Regions from separate parts of the Kitasatospora sp. NPDC002522 genome, predicted to be linked through region 2. Evidence: riboswitches for the same ligand, from Rfam matches in the RefSeq annotation. Region 2 holds a riboswitch; each other region holds the start of a gene.
The links. Region 2 has a riboswitch for cobalamin ahead of ACWD4U_RS04685 (ribonucleoside-diphosphate reductase subunit alpha). Riboswitches for the same ligand answer to the same signal wherever they lie in the genome.

Region 1: it holds a riboswitch for cobalamin, as region 2 does, so the genes downstream of both, cobN (cobaltochelatase subunit CobN) here and ACWD4U_RS04685 (ribonucleoside-diphosphate reductase subunit alpha) in region 2, are expected to answer to the same signal.
Region 3: it holds a riboswitch for cobalamin, as region 2 does, so the genes downstream of both, ACWD4U_RS15405 (cobalamin biosynthesis protein) here and ACWD4U_RS04685 (ribonucleoside-diphosphate reductase subunit alpha) in region 2, are expected to answer to the same signal.
Region 4: it holds a riboswitch for cobalamin, as region 2 does, so the genes downstream of both, ACWD4U_RS31675 (Nickel transporter NicT) here and ACWD4U_RS04685 (ribonucleoside-diphosphate reductase subunit alpha) in region 2, are expected to answer to the same signal.

The regions. Positions count from the first base shown of each region.
Region 1 covers NZ_JBSFXE010000014.1:149,225-154,213, reverse strand. Annotated here, with positions in the region: gene cobN (cobaltochelatase subunit CobN) at 1-3,199, opposite strand, end outside; cobalamin riboswitch at 3,418-3,570, opposite strand; gene ACWD4U_RS14995 (cobalamin biosynthesis protein CobG) at 3,756-4,989, shown strand, end outside.
Region 2 covers NZ_JBSFXE010000004.1:114,975-119,963, reverse strand. Annotated here, with positions in the region: gene ACWD4U_RS04700 (histidine phosphatase family protein) at 1-44, shown strand, start outside; gene ACWD4U_RS04695 (helix-turn-helix domain-containing protein) at 103-1,074, opposite strand; gene ACWD4U_RS04690 (GNAT family N-acetyltransferase) at 1,344-1,838, shown strand; cobalamin riboswitch at 1,931-2,057, shown strand; gene ACWD4U_RS04685 (ribonucleoside-diphosphate reductase subunit alpha) at 2,229-4,643, shown strand; gene ACWD4U_RS04680 (ribonucleotide-diphosphate reductase subunit beta) at 4,643-4,989, shown strand, end outside.
Region 3 covers NZ_JBSFXE010000015.1:68,091-73,079, reverse strand. Annotated here, with positions in the region: gene ACWD4U_RS15420 (alpha/beta hydrolase) at 48-1,163, opposite strand; gene ACWD4U_RS15415 (hypothetical protein) at 1,319-2,014, opposite strand; gene ACWD4U_RS15410 (helix-turn-helix domain-containing protein) at 2,138-2,806, opposite strand; cobalamin riboswitch at 3,024-3,169, shown strand; gene ACWD4U_RS15405 (cobalamin biosynthesis protein) at 3,203-4,186, shown strand; gene ACWD4U_RS15400 (cobyric acid synthase) at 4,183-4,989, shown strand, end outside.
Region 4 covers NZ_JBSFXE010000057.1:11,290-16,278, forward strand. Annotated here, with positions in the region: gene ACWD4U_RS31660 (helix-turn-helix domain-containing protein) at 1-204, shown strand, start outside; gene ACWD4U_RS31665 (Fpg/Nei family DNA glycosylase) at 324-1,130, shown strand; gene ACWD4U_RS31670 (DUF6445 family protein) at 1,215-1,907, shown strand; cobalamin riboswitch at 2,021-2,218, shown strand; gene ACWD4U_RS31675 (Nickel transporter NicT) at 2,250-3,359, shown strand; gene ACWD4U_RS31680 (DMT family transporter) at 3,415-4,260, opposite strand; gene ACWD4U_RS31685 (helix-turn-helix domain-containing protein) at 4,379-4,954, shown strand.

The sequences.
Region 1 (4,989 bases), on a different contig from region 2:
GGTTCCTGCCCGTCAGCGCGCGGACGGTGGCCACCATGCCGCCGTGGTACTGGAAGTAGTCGTCCGAGTCGGCGATGTCGTGCTCGCGGGTGTCGGTGTTCTTCGCCGCCACCGTGATCCGGCGGTAGGCGGTCTCCATCTCCTCCCGGGCCGGACGCCCGTTCAGGTCGCGGCCGTACGCGTAGCCGCCCCACACCGTGTACACCTCGGCGAGGTCGGCGTCGGTGCGCCAGTCCCGGCTGTCGATCAGCTGCAGCAGGCCCGCGCCGTAGGTGCCCGGGCGGGAGCCGAACACCCGGACGGTGGCGCGGCGTTCGTCGCCGTGCTCGGCGAGGTCGGCCTGCACGTGGGCGCGGACGAAGTTCCGCTCCGCGGGCTCCTCCTGACGGGCCGCCAGCCGCACCGCGTCGTCCAGCAGCGCCACCACGTGCGGGAAGGCGTCCCGGAAGAAGCCGGAGATGCGCAGCGTCACGTCGATCCGCGGGCGGCCCAACTCCTCCAGCGGGACGGCCTCCAGGCCGGTGACGCGGCGGGAGGCGTCGTCCCAGACCGGGCGCACGCCGAGCAGCGCGAACGCCTCCGCGATGTCGTCGCCCGCGGTGCGCATCGCCGAGGTGCCCCACAGCGACAGGCCCACCGACGGCGGGAACTGCCCGTCGTTGTCGGCCTGGTAGCGCTCGACCAGGGAGGCGGCCAGCGCCTGCCCGGTCTCCCAGGCGAGCCGGCTGGGCACCGCCTTCGGGTCCACCGAGTAGAAGTTGCGGCCGGTCGGCAGCACGTTCACCAGGCCGCGCAGCGGCGAGCCGGACGGGCCGGCCGGCACGAAGCCGCCCTGCAGGGCGTGCAGCACCGCGTCCAACTCGTCGGTGGTGGACGACAGTCGGGGCACCACCTGGGCGGCGGCGAAGGCCAGTACCTCGGCCACCGCGGGCGGCAGGCCCGCGGCGACCTTCTCCACCGCGGCCGGGTTCCAGTCCTCGGCCTCCATCGCCTCGACCAGGGCCCGGGCCTGCGCCTCCGCCGCGTCGGTCGCGCCCAGGGTCAGTGCCGCCTCGTCCAGGCCGAGCGCCTCGCGCAGGCCCGGCAGCGCGCTGACGCCGCCCCAGATCTGGCGGGCCCGCAGGATCGCCAGCACGATGTTGACCCGGTCGGTGCCCGCCGGGGCCTGGCCGAGCACGTGCAGGCCGTCGCGGATCTGCGCGTCCTTCACCTCGCACAGCCAACCGTCGACGTGCAGCAGGAAGTCGTCGAAGCCGTCGTCCTCCGGCCGCTCGTCCAGGCCCAGGTCGTGGTCGAGCCGGGCGGCCTGGATCAGCGTCCAGATCTGCGCGCGGACGGCCGGCAGCTTCGCCGGGTCCATCGCCGCGATGTTCGAGTGCTCGTCGAGGAGTTGCTCCAGGCGCGCGATGTCGCCGTAGGAGTCGGCGCGGGCCATCGGCGGCACCAGGTGGTCGACCAGCGTGGCGTGCGCGCGGCGCTTGGCCTGGGTGCCCTCGCCCGGGTCGTTCACCAGGAACGGGTAGACCAGCGGGAGGTCGCCGAGGACGGCGTCCGGGCCGCACTCCGCGGACAGCGCCGCGGTCTTGCCCGGCAGCCACTCGAGGTTGCCGTGCTTGCCCAGGTGCACCACCGCGTGCGCGCCGAACCCGCCGTCCTCCTGCGCCGCCGCGATCCAGCGGTACGCCGCCAGGTAGTGGTGGCTCGGCGGCAGGTCCGGGTCGTGGTAGATCGCCACCGGGTTCTCGCCGAAGCCGCGCGGCGGCTGGATCAGCACCAGCAGGTTGCCGGAGCGCAGCGCGGCCAGCACGATGTCGCCCTCGGGGTTGTGCGAGCGATCGACGTACAGGTCGCCCGGCGCCGGGCCCCAGTGCTCCTCGACCTGCTCGCGCAGCGCCGCAGGCAGCGTCGCGTACCAGCGGCGGTAGTCGGCGGCCGGGATGCGCACCGGGTTGCGGGACAGCTGATCCTCCGTCAGCCAGGCCTGGTCGTAGCCGCCCGCCTCGATCAGCGCGTGGATCAGCGCGTCGCCCTCGTGGCCGCCGTCGGTCTCGGTGTGCAGGCCCGGGAGGCTGTCGCCGAGGTCCATGCCCTCCGCCTGCAGCCGCTCCAGCAGCCGGATCGCGGAGGCCGGGGTGTCCAGGCCGACCGCGTTGCCGACCCGCGCGTGCTTGGTCGGGTAGGCCGACAGCACCAGCGCCAGGCGGCGCTCGGCCGCCGGGACGTGCCGCAGCCGGGCGTGGCGCACCGCGATGCCCGCGACCCGCGACGCCCGCTCGGCGTCCGCCGCGTAGACCGTCAGGCCGTCCTGGTCGACCTCCTTGAAGGAGAACGGGACGGTGATCAGCCGGCCGTCGAACTCCGGCACCGCGATCTGGGTCGCGGTGTCCAGCGGGGACAGGCCGTCGTCGCTGCCCTCCCACTGCGCCCGCGACCAGGTCAGGCACAGCGCCTGCAGGATCGGCCGGTCCAGCGCCGCGAGCGCGCCGGCGTCCCAGGCCTCCTCGTCGCCGCCGGCCTGCGCGTCGGCCGGCCGGGTGCCGCCCGCCGCGAGCACCGTGGTGACGATCGCGTCGGCCTCGCCGAGGGCGGCCAGCAGCTCCGGCTCCGCGCCGCGCAGCGAGGCGCAGAAGTAGGCGCGGGCCTGCGCGCCCTGCTCCTCGATCGCCTGGCAGAGCGTCTCCACGAACGCGGTGTTCCCGCTCATGTGGTGGGCGCGGTAGTACAGCACCGCGACGGTCGGGCCCGCGTCGGTGGCCGGGGTGCGCTCCAGCGGACCCCAGGCCGGGGCCGAGGCCGGCGGCGCGAAGCCGTGGCCGGTCAGCAGCACCGTGTCGGACAGGAACGCGCCGAGCTCCGCCAGGTTCGCCGGGCCGCCGTGCGCCAGGTAGGCGTGCGCCTCCGCGGCGATGCCCGCGGGCACCGTCGACAGCTCCATCAGCTGGGCGTCCGGGGCCTGTTCACCCGTCAGCACCACCACCGGGCGGGGCCCCGCGAGCAGCGCGTCCAGCCCCTCCTGCCAGGCGCGGCGGCCACCCAGCAGGCGCACCACCACCAGGTCGGCGCCCTCCAGCAGCTCCGGCAGCTCGGCGGGCGACAGGCGCGCCGGGTTGCCCAGGCGGAACGGCACCGGACCGCTCATCGCGTTCGCCGCACGGGCGCTCAGCAGGTCGGTGTCGGACGTGGACAGGAGCAGGATCATGCGGAAGCCCTCCCGGGCGTGTCGGGCAGGGACGGGTGGACGCACCCGGGCGCGGAGACGGTCCCGCCCCCGCGTGAACGGCGGGACGCCGACGAACTGGTGGGCGCGGGAACGGGCGCGTCCGGGCACCGGGGCACGGGTGCCGGAGGCGGCACGGGACCCGGCCCGGCTGCGGGCATGCGGCGGCGCATCGATCGGACCTTCCTCGGGGTCCTCGCCCCGGGCAGTGGAGGACGGCCGGAGTTCCTGGCTCCCGCGGCTCGGTGAGCCGCGGTCACAGTGGCGGGACCGCACCGGATTCGCACCGGACTTCCTCCGCTGTGCCGTCGCTGGCAGCGGACGGTCCGCGGACCGCCCGCCAGCATCGTACGGGGTGATCGCCCGCCGGGGGGAGTGTGACCTCGAACGCCCCGTGGATCTCCGCCCCACGCGTCCCGGGCGGCCCGTGGGCCCCTCGTGTCACGGCGCTGAGCTGCGCATTGTCGGACCGTCACCGCGGGGGAGTGTGACGTACGGGACGGTAGCGGGCCGCCCGCCGATGGGTATGCTCGCGGCCATGCCACCCACACCCGACGCCGTACCGGCACCCTCCGGCGGGAGCGGTGCCGCGCCCGTCGTCGGGACCGACCGGGACCGCGCCGACGCCTGCCCCGGCGCGCTGCGCCTGCACCGGGCCGAGGACGGCCACCTGGCCCGACTCCGGCTGCCCGGCGGGCTGTTGACGGCCCGTCAGGTCCACGCGATCGCCGACGCGGCGGACGCGCTCGGCGACGGCGAGGTCGAGGTCACCTCGCGCGGCAACGTCCAGCTGCGGGGGCTGCGCGACGACTGCGGGGCGGAACTGGCCGCCCGGCTGCGCACCGCCGGGCTGCTGCCGTCCGACACCCACGAGCGGGTGCGCAACGTCGTCGCCTCCCCGCTGGCCGGTCTCGACGGACTCGGACACGGCGACGAAGTCCACACCTGGGTAAGGGAGTTGGACGCCGCGCTGTGCGCCGCGCGATGGGCGGCGGGGCTGTCCGGCAAGTTCCTGTTCGCCGTCGACGACGGGCGCGGGGACGTCGCCGCCCTGAACGCCGATGTGACCTTGATCGCAACGGGCGGCGGCCGCGCCCTGCTGCGCCTCGGCCGGGCCCGCCGCGGCACCCCCGTCGACGCGCCGGTCGCCGCCGCGCTGGACGCCGCGCGGAAGTTCCTCGCGCTGGCCCGCGGCCGGGCCTGGCACGTCCGCGAGGTGCAGGACGAACTTCCCGACGGCGCGGTCGAACTGCCCGAGTTCGCCGGGCGGCCGCCCGCGCTGGGCGTCGTCGGTGACGCCGTGTCGGTCGGGCTGCGGTTCGGCCGGGCGGACAGCGCGCAGTGGCGCCTGTTGGCCGAGGCGCCGGCGTCCGGCGGCCCCGGCGGCGCAGCGGTGCGGGTGACCCCGTGGCGCGGCGTCGTGGTGCCCGGGGCGGGCGCCGGATGGCTGGAGCGCTTCGCCGCGGCCGGGTTCCGGACCGAGCCCGGCGGGCCCTGGGAAGGGCTGAGCGCCTGCACCGGGCTGCCCGGGTGCGGAAAGTCCCTGGCCGACGTCCGGGCGGACGCCGCCCGCACCGCGACGGCCGGCGGGCTGCCCGTGCACTGGTCCGGCTGCGAACGCCGCTGCGGACACCCCGCCGGGCGGTGGGTCGACGTCCTGGCGACCGGCGGCGGCGGATACCGGGTGACGGTGGACGGCACCGCACGGGACGTGCCGGGGCCGGGAGCCGACGACGCAGAAGACGACACAGAACTCGCCGCGGCGCTCGCCG
Region 2 (4,989 bases):
GGCTGCGCCCGCAGTCCTGGAACCAGACCGGCCACCTGTCCTGACGCGCCGTCAGGGCCGCGGGAGGGCCCCGGGACGGCGTGCGGGCCGTCGGGGCGGGGCTCAGGCCGCCGGGCTCACGGCCGGCCGGGGGTGGCCGAAGGCCCGCCGGTAGGCCTGCGGGGTGGTGCCGAGCCGGCGGCCGAAGTGGTGGCGCAGGGTGGCGGCGTTGCCGAAGCCGCAGCGCGCGGCGACGGCGTCCACGCTCTCGTCGGTGGACTCCAGCAGCCGCTGGGCGAACAGCACCCGCTGCCCGATCAGCCAGCGGTGCGGGGTGGTGCCGGTCTCCTGCTGGAAGCGGCGGGCGAAGGTGCGCGGCGACATGTGGGCGAGCTGGGCGAGCCGCTCGACGCTGGTCTCCTCCTCCAGGTGGCGGCGCATCCACTCCAGCACCCCGCCGAGGGAGTCGCCCTCGCCCTCCGGCAGCGGGCGGTTGATGAACTGGGCCTGCCCGCCGTCCCGGTGCGGGGCGACCACCATCCGGCGGGCGATGCCGCGGGCCACCTCGGCGCCCTGCACCTTGCGCACCAGGTGCAGGCAGGCGTCGATGCCGGCCGCGGTGCCCGCCGAGGTGATCACGGGGTCGTCGTCGACGTACAGCACGTCCGGTTCGACGGTGGTCAGCGGGAAGCGCTCGGCCATCAGGTCCGCATACCGCCAGTGGGTGGTGGAGCGCCGGCCGTCGAGCAGGCCGGCCGCGCCGAGCAGGAAGCTGCCGGAGCAGATCGACAGCAGGTGCGCGCCGCGGGCCAGCGCGGCGCGCAGCGCCTCGCACAGCTCCTCGGGGTAGTGGTCGCGGATGCCGGTGGCGGTGGCGATCACCAGGTCGGCCTCGGCGATCCGCTCGGGGCCGTGCGGCACGTCGATGCTGAACCCGGCGTGCGTGCGCATCGGGCCGGGGCGGTCGCCGACCAGCGCGAAGTCGTAGACCGGCAGGCCCTCCTCGCTCCGGTCCAGGCCGAACACCTCGCAGGCCACGCCCAGTTCGAAGGGGTGGACCTCCTCCAGCACGATCACCGCGACGTTGCTCAGCATGGGTCCAGGATGGCAGTGGCAGGATTTCGAGGCAAGCAGGCTTTCCTGCCACTCGTACGCGGTGCGCCCGGAGCGGAGAGTGGACCCATGACCACCGCGCTCGCCCTGCTGGGCCTCCTCGGCAGTTTCGGACTCCTCGGCGTCCTGGTCGGCCGCGACCTGGACCGGACCACCAGGCACGGCCGGGACAACCGCCACCGCCCCACCGGCTATCCCGTCGACCCGGACCTCGCCGACCCGCGCCGGATCCGCTCCGGCACACTGTCCGAATGCAGCCCCCGATCATCCGCCGCGCCCTCGCCGAGGACCTCGAAGGCGCCGGCGCGGTCAGCGTCGAGGCCTTCGTCGGCGACGGCCACACCCGCTCCGATTCCCCGTACGTCCACCTGCTGAGGGACGCCGCGCGCCGCGACCGGGAGGCCGAACTCCTGGTCGCGGTCGACGCGTCGGGGCAGGTCCTCGGCTGTGTGACCTTCGCCGCCGGCGGCACCGAGTGGGCGGACATCGCCGAGCCGCACGAGGGCGAGATCCGGATGCTGGCGGTCGGCGCGGCGGCCCGCGGCCGCGGCGTCGGCCGGGCCCTGGTGGCCGCCGCGATGGAGCGCAGCCGGGAGCTGGGCCTGGCCGGAATGGCGTTCTCCACCCGGCCCGCGATGACCGCCGCGCACCGGATCTACGAGGCGCTGGGCTTCGTCCGCACCCCCGCCCGGGACTGGCAGCCGATGCCCGGCCTTCAGCTGATGGTCTACACGATCCGGTTCTGACGGGCGCTTCGCATCCGTCCTGTTGTCTACGCGCGGACGGGCCGACACGACACGCGCTACTACATCTGGTGCTTCCAGCTCCAGCCGCCACTACATGTATGCTCACTCTCGCTGTCAACGCAGGGGAACCCGGTGCGAGTCCGGGACTGCCCCGCAACGGTGAGCGGGCTGCAGCGACGCCCGCGCAGTCCGAGGACCTGCCGACGGTGTGCGACACGGCATCCCCGCAGACGCCATGCAGCACTGCTTTGCCGTCCGGTCTCGCGGGCGGGCCGGGGGTGGGTCTTTCGCGCGCCGTTACGCGTTTTCGGCGTGCCGTCCTCCCCTGCCGCACGCGCGGATCCGGACAACCGTGCCACGTCCGACCGCCGCCACAGGAGAGAGTGCGCCTTGACCGTCGCCGCCTCAGTCACCCTGCCGTCCCAGGGTTCCGCCGACACCTTCACCGATCCCGGTGCGGCGCTGCTTCGGCTGCTCACCGACCGCAGCACCGATCTCCCCCAGGTGGACCCCGGCCACGTCGCCGCCGCCGCACTGCGCGGCCGCCATGCCGGCTCGGACTTCGCCGAGCTGCGCGGGCTGGCCGTGGAGGCCGCCGCGTCGATGATCGCCGAGGACCCCCAGTACTCGAAGCTGGCCGCCCGCCTGCTCGCCCTGGAGATCCGTGACGAGGCCCGCACCCAGGGCGTCACCGCGTTCTCCGACTCGGTCGCCGTCGGCCACGCCGAGGGCCTGATCGGCGACGCCACCGCCGCCTACGTCGCCGAGCACGCCGCGCTCTTCGACGCGCTGATCGACCCTCAGGGCGACGACCGCTTCGAGTACTTCGGCCTGCGCACCGTCCAGTCCCGCTACCTGCTGCGCCACCCGATCACCCGCAAGGTGGTCGAGACCCCGCAGCACTTCCTGCTCCGCGTGGCGGCGGGCCTCGCGGTCGGCACCGACGAGCGCTCGGTGCACGAGGTGGCCGAGCTGTACCGGCTGATGAGCCGGCTGGAGTACCTGACGTCCTCCCCGACGCTGTTCAACTCCGGCACCCGGCACCCGCAGATGTCCTCCTGCTACCTGCTGGACTCGCCGCTGGACAACCTGGACTCGATCTACAACCGCTACGCGCAGATCGCCCGGCTGTCCAAGCACGCCGGCGGCATCGGCCTGTCCTACTCCCGGATCCGCTCCCGCGGCTCGCTGATCCGCGGCACCAACGGGCAGTCCAACGGCATCGTGCCGTTCCTGCGCACCCTGGACTCCTCCGTGGCGGCGGTCAACCAGGGCGGCCGGCGCAAGGGCGCGGCCTGCGTCTACCTGGAGACCTGGCACGCCGACATCGAGGAGTTCCTGGAGCTGCGCGACAACACCGGCGAGGAGGCGCGGCGCACCCACAACCTGAACCTGGCGCACTGGATCCCGGACGAGTTCATGCGCCGGGTGAACGCCAACCAGGACTGGTCGCTGTTCTCCCCCGCCGACGTGCCCGAGCTGGTCGACCTGTGGGGCGCCGACTTCGACGAGGCGTACCGCAAGGCCGAGCTGGCCGGCAAGGCCGTGCGCACCATCCCCGCGCAGACCCTGTACGCCCGGATGATGCGCACCCTGGCGCAGACCGGCAACGGCTGGATGACCTTCAAGGACGCCTCCAACCGGGCCGCCAACCAGACCGCGCTGCCGGGCCGCGTGGTGCACTCCTCGAACCTGTGCACCGAGATCCTGGAGGTCACCGACGACTCCGAGACCGCGGTCTGCAACCTCGGCTCGGTCAACCTGGGCGCGCACGTCGCCCCGGGCGCCTCGGTCGACGACCTCACGAGCGCGATGGACTGGGAGCGCCTGGACGCCACCGTCCGCACCGCGGTGACCTTCCTCGACCGCGTGATCGACATCAACTTCTACCCGACCACCGAGGCCGGGGCGTCCAACTCCCGCTGGCGCCCGGTGGGCCTGGGCGTGATGGGCCTGCAGGACGTCTTCTTCAAGCTGCGGATCGACTTCGACTCCGCCGAGGCGAAGACCCTCTCCACCCTGATCGCCGAGCGCATCATGCTCACCGCCTACGAGCGCTCCGCCGACCTGGCCGAGCAGTTCGGCCGGCACGAGGCGTACGAGGAGACCCGCGCCGCCCGCGGCCAGCTGCACATCGACCACTTCGGTGCGGCCGCCCCGCAGTGGACCGAGCGCTGGGACGCGCTGCGCGCCCGGATCGCCGCCGTCGGCCTGCGCAACTCGCTGCTGCTCGCCATCGCGCCGACCGCGACCATCGCCTCGATCGCCGGCGTCTACGAGTGCATCGAGCCGCAGGTCTCCAACCTGTTCAAGCGCGAGACGCTGTCCGGCGAGTTCCTCCAGGTCAACCCGTACCTGGTGCGCGAGCTGAAGGACCTCGGCGTCTGGGACCAGCAGACCCGGGACGCGCTGCGCGACGCCAACGGCTCCATCCAGGAGTTCAACTGGCTGCCGCAGGAGGTCCGTTCGCTCTACCGCACGGCGTGGGAGCTGCCCCAGCGCGCGCTGATCGACCTGGCCGCCGCCCGCCAGCCGTACATCGACCAGAGCCAGTCGCTGAACCTGTTCATGGCGGCGCCGACCATCGGCAAGCTCTCCTCGATGTACTCCTACGCCTGGAAGGTCGGTCTCAAGACCACCTACTACCTGCGCTCCCGCCCCGCGACCCGGATCGCCCAGGCCGCCTCCGGAGCCGCCCGCGCCGCCGCCCCCGTGCCGGTGGCCGCCCCGACCCTCAGCCAGGAGGAGCAGGACGCCATCGCCTGCTCCCTGGAGAACCCCGAGTCCTGCGAGGCCTGCCAGTAATGTCCGACGACACGAAGATGCTGCTCGACCCGGGCTTCGAACTGACGCTCCGTCCGATGCGCTACCCGTCGTTCTACGACCGGTACCGGGACGCGATCAAGAACACCTGGACCGTCGAGGAGGTGGACCTGCACTCGGACGTGGCCGACCTGGCCAAGCTCTCCGAGGGCGAGCGCCACCTGATCGGCCGCCTGGTGGCCTTCTTCGCCACCGGCGACTCGATCGTCGCCAACAACGTGGTGCTGAGCCTCTACAAGCACATCAACTCCCCCGAGGCCCGGCTCTACCTGTCCCGGCAGCTGTTCGAGGAGGCCGTGCACGTCCAGTTCTACCTGACGCTGCTGGA
Region 3 (4,989 bases), on a different contig from region 2:
GTTCCGGTTCCGCCTGGTGATCGCCGTCACGGCGCCGGCCGCCGCCGTCACAGCAGCGGCGTGAGGAAGCGGCGCAGCGCCTCGGTGTAGGCCGCCGGGTCGGCGTTCCACAGGGCGGCGTGTGCGGCGTCCGGGACGGGCTGGAGGCTCACCAGGTCGTCCCGGCTGGTGGCGAGGCGCTGGGCGGCCGCCCAGGGGGCGATCCGGTCAGCGGGGCTGTGCAGCACCAGCGCGGGGGCGGGCAGGTCGGTGCCGGCCGCGATCCGGGCGAAGCCGGCCAGGTCGACGCCGGTGCGGCCCTGCGCGGCGAGCGAGCCGAGTTCGGCGAGAGCCGGGGACGCGCCGCCGCGGGCGCTCTCCCGGCGCATCGTCTCGGTCAGGTCCAGCACCGCCGAGTCCAGCACCAGGCCGGCGATCCGCTCCCGCCAGGTCGAGCGGGCCGCGGTCTGCAGCGCGATGCTCGCCCCGACCGACCAGCCGTACAGCACCACCCGGCCCGCGCCGTGGTCCAGGGCGTGGACGATCGCCGCCTCGACGTCTCGCCACTCGGTCTCGCCGAAGTGCCCCAGGCCGTCCGGGGAGGCGGGCGCGCCCTCGTCGCCGCGGTAGGTGACGGTCAGGGTGGGCAGGCGCAGCGCGTGCAGCAGCGGCAGCACCGGCAGCGCCTGGGTGCGGTCGGCGCCGGGGCCGTGGATCAGCACCACCCAGGTGCCGCGGATCCCGGTGGTGTGCCAGGCCGGGAGCGGGCCGAGCTCGCCGTCGACCGCGGTGTCGGTGAAGTCCAGGCCGGCGGCGGTGCGCGGGTCCCCGATCAGCACCCGCGGGGTGACCCGGACCTCGGTGCCGACGGCCAGGGTGCCGCCGTCGGCCCGCTCCAGCCGCCGCAGGACCCGCTGCTCGCCGCGGTCCAGGACACCGCCGACCACCGCGTGCCCGCCGTCCGGCCACTCCAGCGCGTAGTGCCCGGTCAGCAGGGTCTCCTCGGTCCGGGTCAGCCCGACCCGGCCGGGACCCAGGTCCTGCACCACCACCCGCGTCGCGGCGAACGGCTCCACCTCCCCGGGCCGCACCACCCGGTTCGACACCTTCCTCCCGAGCAGCAGGAACGCCGCCCCGGTCCCTGCTGCGGCGGCTGCGACAACGGCGGCGGTTCCCCAACGCATCGACGGCACTCCCCGGCTGACGGTCCATGGCTACGAGCACCAGTCCACCCGCAGACGCCGCCCCCGGCGACCCGGGACGCGCGAGCGGGTGGTCGGCCGGGGAGCCGACCGCCGGTGACAGCGGGACGGTGCACCGGGAGCGGCCGCGCTCCGGGTCATGCGCGCCGACGAGCCCTCGGCATCGGTTGGCGGGGACCGCCCTCGACGAGGTGGCCGTAGCCGCCGGCCTCCCAGACCAGCGCCCGGAATTCCTGCAGGGTCAGCGCTGTGGCCTCTTCGCCCGACTCGGTGCGGAAGTGGACGGTGCCGCAGCGGGCGCAGTACCAGCCTCGGGACCAGAGCCGCTCGGCAGCCGCCCGACCCGCCAGGAGCCGTTTTCGGGCCGACCGATGCTTGGCCGCGCGGACGAACAGCGCGATCGCCGCCACCAGCGCCAGTGCGGAGATCCAGCCCAGGAAGGCGAAGTCGGGCCGTGGCGAGTCCGCGACCGGAGTGCGGTCGAACGGGTAGTTCTGCGGGTGCGTCGCCGTGGTGCGGTCACTGAACCAGTGGCCGGCGGCGGCGCCTGCGATGAAGGTCCCGATGGACACCAGTCCCAACATCCCCGCGAGACAACCGAGCGGTGACGGCATGGACAAGAGCCCCGGTGCCGGTTCCAGAGCACCCGACAGGGACGTGGTGACACTGCGGGTGACGGTCTCCTCGGGATCGTCGAAACGAGCCGGAGTCGTGATCCTGACGCTGTCCCGCCCGGCGTGGTAGACGGCCGGAACGCCGGCCACCTCGTCGGTGAGTCCGCAGCTCGGGCACGGTTGCAGCAGCGGTGGCCCGGTGTCTTCGATCCTTGCCATGGAACCCCCTGGGTGCGTTCTGCCGGTCGGGCGCGGCCATGCTGACAGACGACGGGGCGAGACGGTGATGATCTGAGCGAAGACTGAGGATCGGCCGTTCGACCGACCCTTGGCACCCGTCCGCTAGGCCGCCAGTTCCTCGGCCAGGAGTTGCCAGAAGCGCGGGGTGACCGGGGGGCGGGGCGGGGGCGGGGTGGCGCCCCAGTGGGTGGGGGTGTGGTGTTCGGACTGGAGGGTGGCGAGGGTGTGTTCGAGGGCTTCGGGGGCGACCGGGACGATGCGGGCGATGGGGCGGAGTTGGGCCTGCCAGCGGCCCTGGACGACCTGGCGGAGGCGGGAGTCGAGTTCGGCGTCGCGGCCGGTGAGGTGGACCAGGGTGCGGAGGTCGACGCCGAGGACGACGGCGAGGGTGTGGGTCTGTTCCTCGTCGCCGGTCCACTTCCCGGTGGCTTCGGCCTTCTGGTAGGTGGCGGGCGCGAGGCCGAGGCGGCGGGCGGCCTGTTCCTGGCTGAGCTCGCGGGCCAGCCGGAAGTCGCGCAGGGTGCGCGGGGCTCCGCCCATGAGCTGGACGGGCGGGCACCAGAGGGTGCGGGCGAGGGCGATGAGCTCCTCTTCGGTGGGGACGATGTGGCCGCTCTCCCAGCCGAGGACGTGGGCGGGCAGCAGGCGGATGCCGTGGGCGGCGAGGCCTTCGGCGACCTGATCGGGTGTCAGGCCGAGGCCGGTCCGGTGGGCCCGGGCCGCGGCGGGGGAGAACGGCACGGGCGGGGCCGGCAGCTGTCTGCGTCGCATGCCCCCTGAACGTACGGGCGGACGGCGGCGGGCCCCACCCGCCGAAGACACGAAGCGGGGCGGGCGGTCCCGGCCGACGACTGGTCGATCGAACGAGAGGGGGGTGGACGAACCGGACGCCGGATCGGACGTAGTGACGGAGCGACAGCCGCTCGGCCGGGAGCGCTCGGACGGCGACCGTGTGTGACCAAACCCTCCGTCACCTCGGTTGACTGGCGGGAAGCGGGCGTGGTGGGATCTTCGGGCCAAACGGAGGTAAGCAGAGGAAGCCGGTGCGAGTCCGGCGCGGTCCCGCCACTGTGACCGGGGAGCCCGATGGGGCGTCCGGGAGTCAGGAGACTCTGGCCTTTCGTTCCGTCGATCCAGGGCGCGGACCCTGAGTGAGGACACGACGCCATGCGGGCTGCCCCGTACCTGGTGGGCGCGGTCGCGGGGTACCTCGCGGACGCCCGGCTGGGCGACCCTCGGCGCGGGCATCCGGTCGCCCTGTTCGGCAGCGCCGCCGCCCGGTTGGAGAAGCGCCTGTGGCGTGACCACCGCGGGGCCGGGGCGGTGCACACCGCGCTCGCCGTGGGCGCGGTCGCCGCGGGCACGGTGCTCGCCGAGCGCGCGGTGCGGCGTTCGCGGCCGGCCGCGGCCGCGCTGACGGCCGCCGCCACCTTCACCGTGCTGGGCGGGACGTCGCTGACCCGGGAGGCGCGGACCGTCGGACGGTCGTTGGCGGCCGGGGATCTGACGGCGGCTCGGGAGCGTCTCCCCCACCTGTGCGGACGCGACCCCTCCGGCCTGGACGAGCAGCAGGTGGCCCGGGCGGTGGTGGAGTCGGTCGCCGAGAACACCGCGGACGCCGTGGTGAACGCCCTGGTGTGGGGCGGACTGGCGGGCGCCCCGGGGTTGTTGGCGTTCCGTGCGGTCAACACGCTGGACGCGATGGTGGGCCACAGGTCCGCGCGGTACCGCCGTTTCGGCTGGGCCGCGGCGCGGCTGGACGACGTCGCGGGCTGGCCGGGTGCCCGGCTCACCGCGCTGCTGACGGTCGCCGCCTCGGGCGCCCCGGGCCGGACCTGGCGGGTCTGGCGGCGGGACGGCTCCGCCCACCCGAGCCCGAACGCCGGGCAGGCCGAGTCGGCGTTCGCGGGCGCGCTCGGCGTCCGCCTCGGCGGGACGCTGCAGTACGGCGAGCGGGTCGAGCACCGGCCGGTCCTGGGCGCGGAGCTCCCCCCGGTCGGCGTCGCGGACATCGAACGGGCCTGCCGGCTGTCGCGGCGGGTGGGGGCCCTGGCGCTGGGGGTCACCGTCGCCGCGCGGGCCGTGGCGCTGTCGCGCCCCCGGGGTGCGTTCTCCTCTTCCTCTCTCCCCTCCGAAGGAGCCCGCCCGTGAACGGCGCGTTGCTGGTCGCCGGTACGACGTCCGATGCCGGGAAGAGCGTGGTCACCGCGGGGATCTGCCGGTGGCTGTCCCGGCAGGGGGTGCGGGTGGCGCCGTTCAAGGCGCAGAACATGTCGTTGAACTCGTTCGTGACGGCCGACGGGGCGGAGATCGGCCGGGCGCAGGCGATGCAGGCGCAGGCGGCGGGGGTGGAGCCGGAGGCGGCGATGAACCCGGTGCTGCTGAAGCCGGGGGCGGACGGGCGCAGCCAGGTGGTGCTGCTCGGGCGGGCCGTCGCGGAGGTCGGGGCGCTGGACTACCGGGAGCGCAAACCGGTGCTGCTGGAGCGGTCGTTGGAGTGCCTGGCGGACCTGCGGTCGCGGTTCGACGTGGTGGTCTGCGAGGGCGCGGGCTCCCCGGCGGAGATCAACCTGCGGGACCGGGACATCGCCAACATGGGCCTGGCGTCGGCGGCGCGGCTGCCGGTCGTGGTGGTCGGCGACATCGACCGCGGCGGGGTGTTCGCGTCGATGTTCGGCACCCTGGCGCTGCTGTCCGCGGAGGACCAGGCGCTGATCTCGGGCTGGATCGTCAACAAGTTCCGCGGCGACGCCCGGCTGCTCGCGCCGGGGCTGGAGATGCTGCGGCAGTTGACGGGCCGTCCGGTGCTGGGGACGTTCCCGATGCTGTCGGGGCTGTGGCTGGACGCCGAGGACTCGCTGGACCTGGCGTCGGTGGCGCAGCGCCCGCCGGTGGCCGGGCCGGCCGGGGCGGAGGTGCTGCGGGTCGCGGTGGTGCGGCTGCCCCGGCTGTCG
Region 4 (4,989 bases), on a different contig from region 2:
AAGCGGGCCGGCCTCGTCGCCGCGTTGACCGACGCCCTGCGCGCCCGCGACGTCCCCGCCCCGACCGCCGCTCTGGCCGCCGAACTCGCCTCCCTCGCGCTGCGCACCGCCCTCGCCGAGTGGACCGCCACCGACGACACGGACTTCTCCGCCCTCGCCCGCCGCGCCCTCGCCACCCTCCACGCCGCCGCCGCCGACCTCTGACCGGCCCGCCACCCGGAGCGCGGGTCCAGGAGCCCGGAGCCAGTCGCCCCGGCCGGCCTGTCCGACCCGGCTGGGATGATGGAGTCCTTCAGCCACCCCGATCCAAGGAGTTGACGCCGGTGCCGGAGGGGCACGTCATCCATCGCCTGGCCAGGCAGAACGCCGCGCTGTTCGCCGGCCGACCGGTCGCGGTGTCCAGCCCGCAGGGCCGCTTCGCGGAGGGCGCCGCACTACTGGACGGCCGAGTGCTGGACGAGGCGGAGGCGCACGGGAAGCACCTGTTCCTGGGCTTCGGGGAGTCCTGGCTGCACGTGCACCTGGGCCTGTACGGCGGGTTCACCTTCGGCGGCGGGCCGGCCCCCGTCCCGGTGGGGCAGGTCCGGCTGCGGATCCAGGGCGAGGAGCACTACGCCGACCTGCGCGCCCCCAACACCTGCGAGCTGCTCACCCCGGCCGAGAAGCTGGCGCTGCACCGCCGCCTGGGCCCCGACCCGCTGCGCCCGGACCAGGCCGGCGACGACGCCTGGCGGCGGATCTCGCGCAGCGGCACGACGGTGGCCGCGCTGCTGATGGACCAGAAGGTGCTGGCGGGCGTCGGCAACGTCTACCGCGCCGAGGTGCTGTTCCGGCTCGGCATCAGCCCGCACCGTCCGGGCCGCTCGCTCAGCCGGGCGGAGTGGGAGGCGATCTGGTCGGACCTGGTGGAGCTGATGCACGCGGGTGCCGCCGCGGGCCGGATCGACACCGTCCGCCCGGAGCACACCCCGGAGGCGATGGGCCGCCCGCCGCGGGTGGACGACCACGGCGGCGAGGTGTACGTCTACCGCCGCACCGACCAGCCCTGCCTGGTCTGCGGCACCCCGGTGCGCACGGAGGAACTGGCCGCCCGCAACCTGTTCTGGTGCCCGAGCTGCCAGCGACCCTGACGTGCCGTCGGATCGCCAAGCCTTGACGCAAGGTTGACCGCTTCTTGGGTGAGGGCGCGGGGCGGCGCTCCTATTGTCGGGGCCATGCCTGCTCAACCCTTCCAGGCCCCGCGCCCGACCCCGGCGCTGCCCGTCCTGCCCTACCGCAAGCCCACCAAGGGCCGCGACTACTGGGTACTGGACGACGTGCTGCCCGATCCGGACGCGGTGCGCGCCCGGCACCTGGCGCGCACCGACTGGGAGGAGGGCTACCCGCACAAGCCCGAGGCCTGGCCGGGGCTGCGGGCGATGCCCGGGCTGGAGCCCGAGGAGCTGGCACACGTCGAGAAGCTGGTCCGGGAGACCATCGGGGTGCCGCGGATCTGGGCGCTGGGCGAGGCCGAGGGCGGCACCTTCAACCACAACTGCGTGCAGGTGGTGGGCGCGGGGGAGTGCGAGCCGCGGCCGCACACCGACTCCCGCTCGCTCTGCCGCTACGCCGCGGTGCTGTACCTCAACCCGGGCGTCCCGAAGCGGTGCGGCACCAGCTTCTACCGGCAGAGCCTGCCCGGCGGCCGGCTCGGCGGGAACACCGTGGTCGCCCCGCACAACAACCTGGTGGACGCCCTCGGCACCCGCTTCGTCCCGCCGGACTCCTTCACCGAGGACCTGGCCGTCCCGCACCGCTACAACCGGCTGCTGCTCTACACCGCCAACCTGATGCACACGGCGAGCGAGTACCACGGCGCGACGCTCGACGAGAAGCGGATGACCTGCGTCTTCTTCTGGATGGCCTGACGCTCCGTCACCCCGGCCCGGTGACGCGCCGTCACCGGACCCGCCCGGGCGTGATCTTCGCCACCTGCGGACCCGCACGCCCGTGCGGCCTTGCCGCTGCGGGCGCGTCGGTCCTACGGTGGTCGGGCCGTGGTGTTCGGGAAGCCGGTGCACTGTGCCTCGCCACAGGAGTCCGGAGCGGCCCTCGCCACTGTGATCGGGGAGTCGTCGGCTCCCACCTCGTGCCACTGGCCCCGTCGCGGCCGGGAAGGCCGGGCGCCGGCGCGCAACACCCCGTCAGCCAGGAGACCGGCCACGGCATCTCACGAAGTGATCCACGAGGTGCTGGAGCGTGATCCGCGGATGACCGCGTCCGAACTGACCCTGCCCGAGAACAGTCCGGGCGCCGCGTTGCCGAGCTTCCGCTGGCGGCGCGAGGACACCCTGCGCACGGCGGGGCTGATGGCCGTGATCCTGGCGCTGCACGTGGTGGCCTTCGGCACCCTGTTCTTCCTGGTGGCGCCGCACCGGTACCAGGTCGGCACCCAGGTGTTCGGCGTGGGCCTGGGCGTCACCGCGTACACCCTGGGCATGCGGCACGCCTTCGACGCCGACCACATCGCGGTGATCGACAACACCACCCGCAAGCTGATGGCGGACGGCCGCCGCCCGGTCTCGGTGGGCTTCTGGTTCGCCCTCGGCCACTCCTCGATGGTGGTGCTCATGGCCGGCCTGGTCGCCGGGGGAGCGGCGCTGGCGGGCACGCTGATGGACGACGAGTCGACGACCCATCAGGTGCTGGGCACCATCGGCACCACCGCTTCGGGCGCCTTCCTGTACCTGATCGCCGCGCTCAACCTGGTCGCCCTGCTGGGCATCCTGCGGGTGTTCCGGGCGATGCGGGCCGGCCAGTTCGACGAGGCCGAGCTGGAGAGGCACCTGACGTCGCGCGGCCTGCTGGCCCGGGTGCTGAACCGCGCCACCCGCTCGATCTCCCGTCCGGGCCAGATGTTCCCGGTCGGCATGGTGCTGGGCCTGGGCTTCGACACCGCCACCGAGGTCACCCTGATGGTGATGGCCGGCTCGGGCGCGGCGGCCGGGCTGCCCTGGTACGCGGTGGTCTGCCTGCCGCTGCTGTTCGCCGCCGGGATGAGCCTGTTCGACACCCTGGACGGCACGTTCATGAACTTCGCCTACCAGTGGGCGTTCTCCAACCCGGTCCGCAAGGTGTACTACAACCTGACCATCACGGGCCTGTCGATCGCGGTGGCCTTCCTGATCGGCACCATCGAGCTGGTCGCCGTGCTGCACGACAAGCTGTCGCTCACCGACCCGGTCACCGGGTGGATCGCCGGGCTGAGCCTGGACAACGTGGGCTTCGTGATCGTCGGCCTGTTCGTGGTGGTCTGGGCGGCCGCGATCGGCTACTGGCAGGTCGCCAAGCGCACCCGCGCCTTCGCGAACGCGGGCTGACCGGGCGGGGAGTTGACCGGGCGGGGTGCCTGGCCGGGCAGCGGCTGACGCGGTGTCAGCCCGCCGCCAGGATCAGCGAGCCGGCCACCGCCAGCCCCGCGCCGACCACCTGCACCCGCAGCAGCCGCTCCTTCAGCAGCCCGCGCGCCATCAGCGCCGTCACCACCGGGTAGAGCGAGGCCAGCACGGCCGCGACCGCCACCGAGCCCAGGTGTGAGGCGGCGGCGTACAGCCCGTTCGCGGCCACGTCGGCCACCCCGACCGCGGTCAGCGCGGGCAGCGACCGCCCGGCGGTGCGCAGTTCGAGCGGCTGCCGGCGGGCCGCCGCGGCGAGCATCCCGGCGCCCACCACGGCGTTGGTCACCCGCTGCACCAGCAGGGCGAGCAGCAGCCCGCCGCCGCTGCTGGCGTGCGCGATCAGCGCCAGCACCGCGCCGAAGGTGAGCGCCGCGCCGAGGGTCAGCACCAGCACCTGACGGCTGACCGCGGCCCCGCCGCGCTGCGGACCGCCGGCCAGCGCCACCCCGGCGACCGCGACCAGGATGCCCAGCACCTGGGTCAGGCCCGGCCGCTCGCCGACCGCCAGCCCCACCCCGATCGGCACCGCCACCCCGACCGTGGCCAGCGGCGACACCACGCCCATCGGGCCGAGCGCCAGCGCCCGGTAGAAGGCCAGCAGCGCGACCGGCCCGATCAGGCCGGCCGCCACCGCGTACCAGAGCCCGGGCCCCGCGTCCGCGAAGCCGCCGGTGGCCACCACCGCCACCAGCAGCACGGCGGCGGCCGCGGCCTGCGAGAGCACCACCACCGTCAGCGCGGGCAGCCGCCGGGTGATCGCGCCGCCGCCGTAGTCGGCGACTCCCCAGAGCAGGCTGGCGAGCAGGGCGAGCGCGGCGCTCATGAAGCGCAGCTCCAGGGCAGCATGGTGGACTCCGCAGTACAGTTCGGTGGATCTGTCGTTCCGCCCGAAGCGTAGTTCAGGAGACTGGACTACTCCAACCAGAATATTGGACTCACGCGTGCCGGATCCCGACCTCGTCACCCAGGCCCTCGCCCGCAACCTGAAGCGGCTGCGCACCGAACGCGGCCACACCCTGGACGCGCTGTCCGCCCGTTCCGGCGTCAGCCGCGGCATGGTGGTCCAGATCGAGCAGGGCCGCACCAACCCCTCGGTGGGCACCGTGGTCCGGCTCGCGGACGCGCTCGGCGTCTCGATCGCCCGGCTGCTCGACTACGACGAGACCTCCACCGTGCGGATCGTGCCCGGGGAGGAGGCGGTCCGGCTCTGGTCCGGCCCGTCCGGCGGCCGCGGCGTCCTGCTGAACGGCATCGAGGCCCCCGGTCCGCTCGAACTCTGGGACTGGCTGCTGCAGCCCGGCGAGGCCCACGCGTCCGACCCGCACCCGCCCGGCACCGTCGAGATCGCCCGGGTTGACGAGGGCGTCCTCACCCTCACCCTGGACGGCCGCGACCACGCCATCCCGGCCGGCTCCACCGCCTCCTACGAGGCCGCCACCGCCCACGCCTACGGCAACCACGGCACCGTCCCCTGCCGCCTCACCCTGGTGGTCTCCGTCCCCCCGCCCGGCAAGTGACGCGACGGGGCCCCGGGGTTCGGTGCGAACCCCGG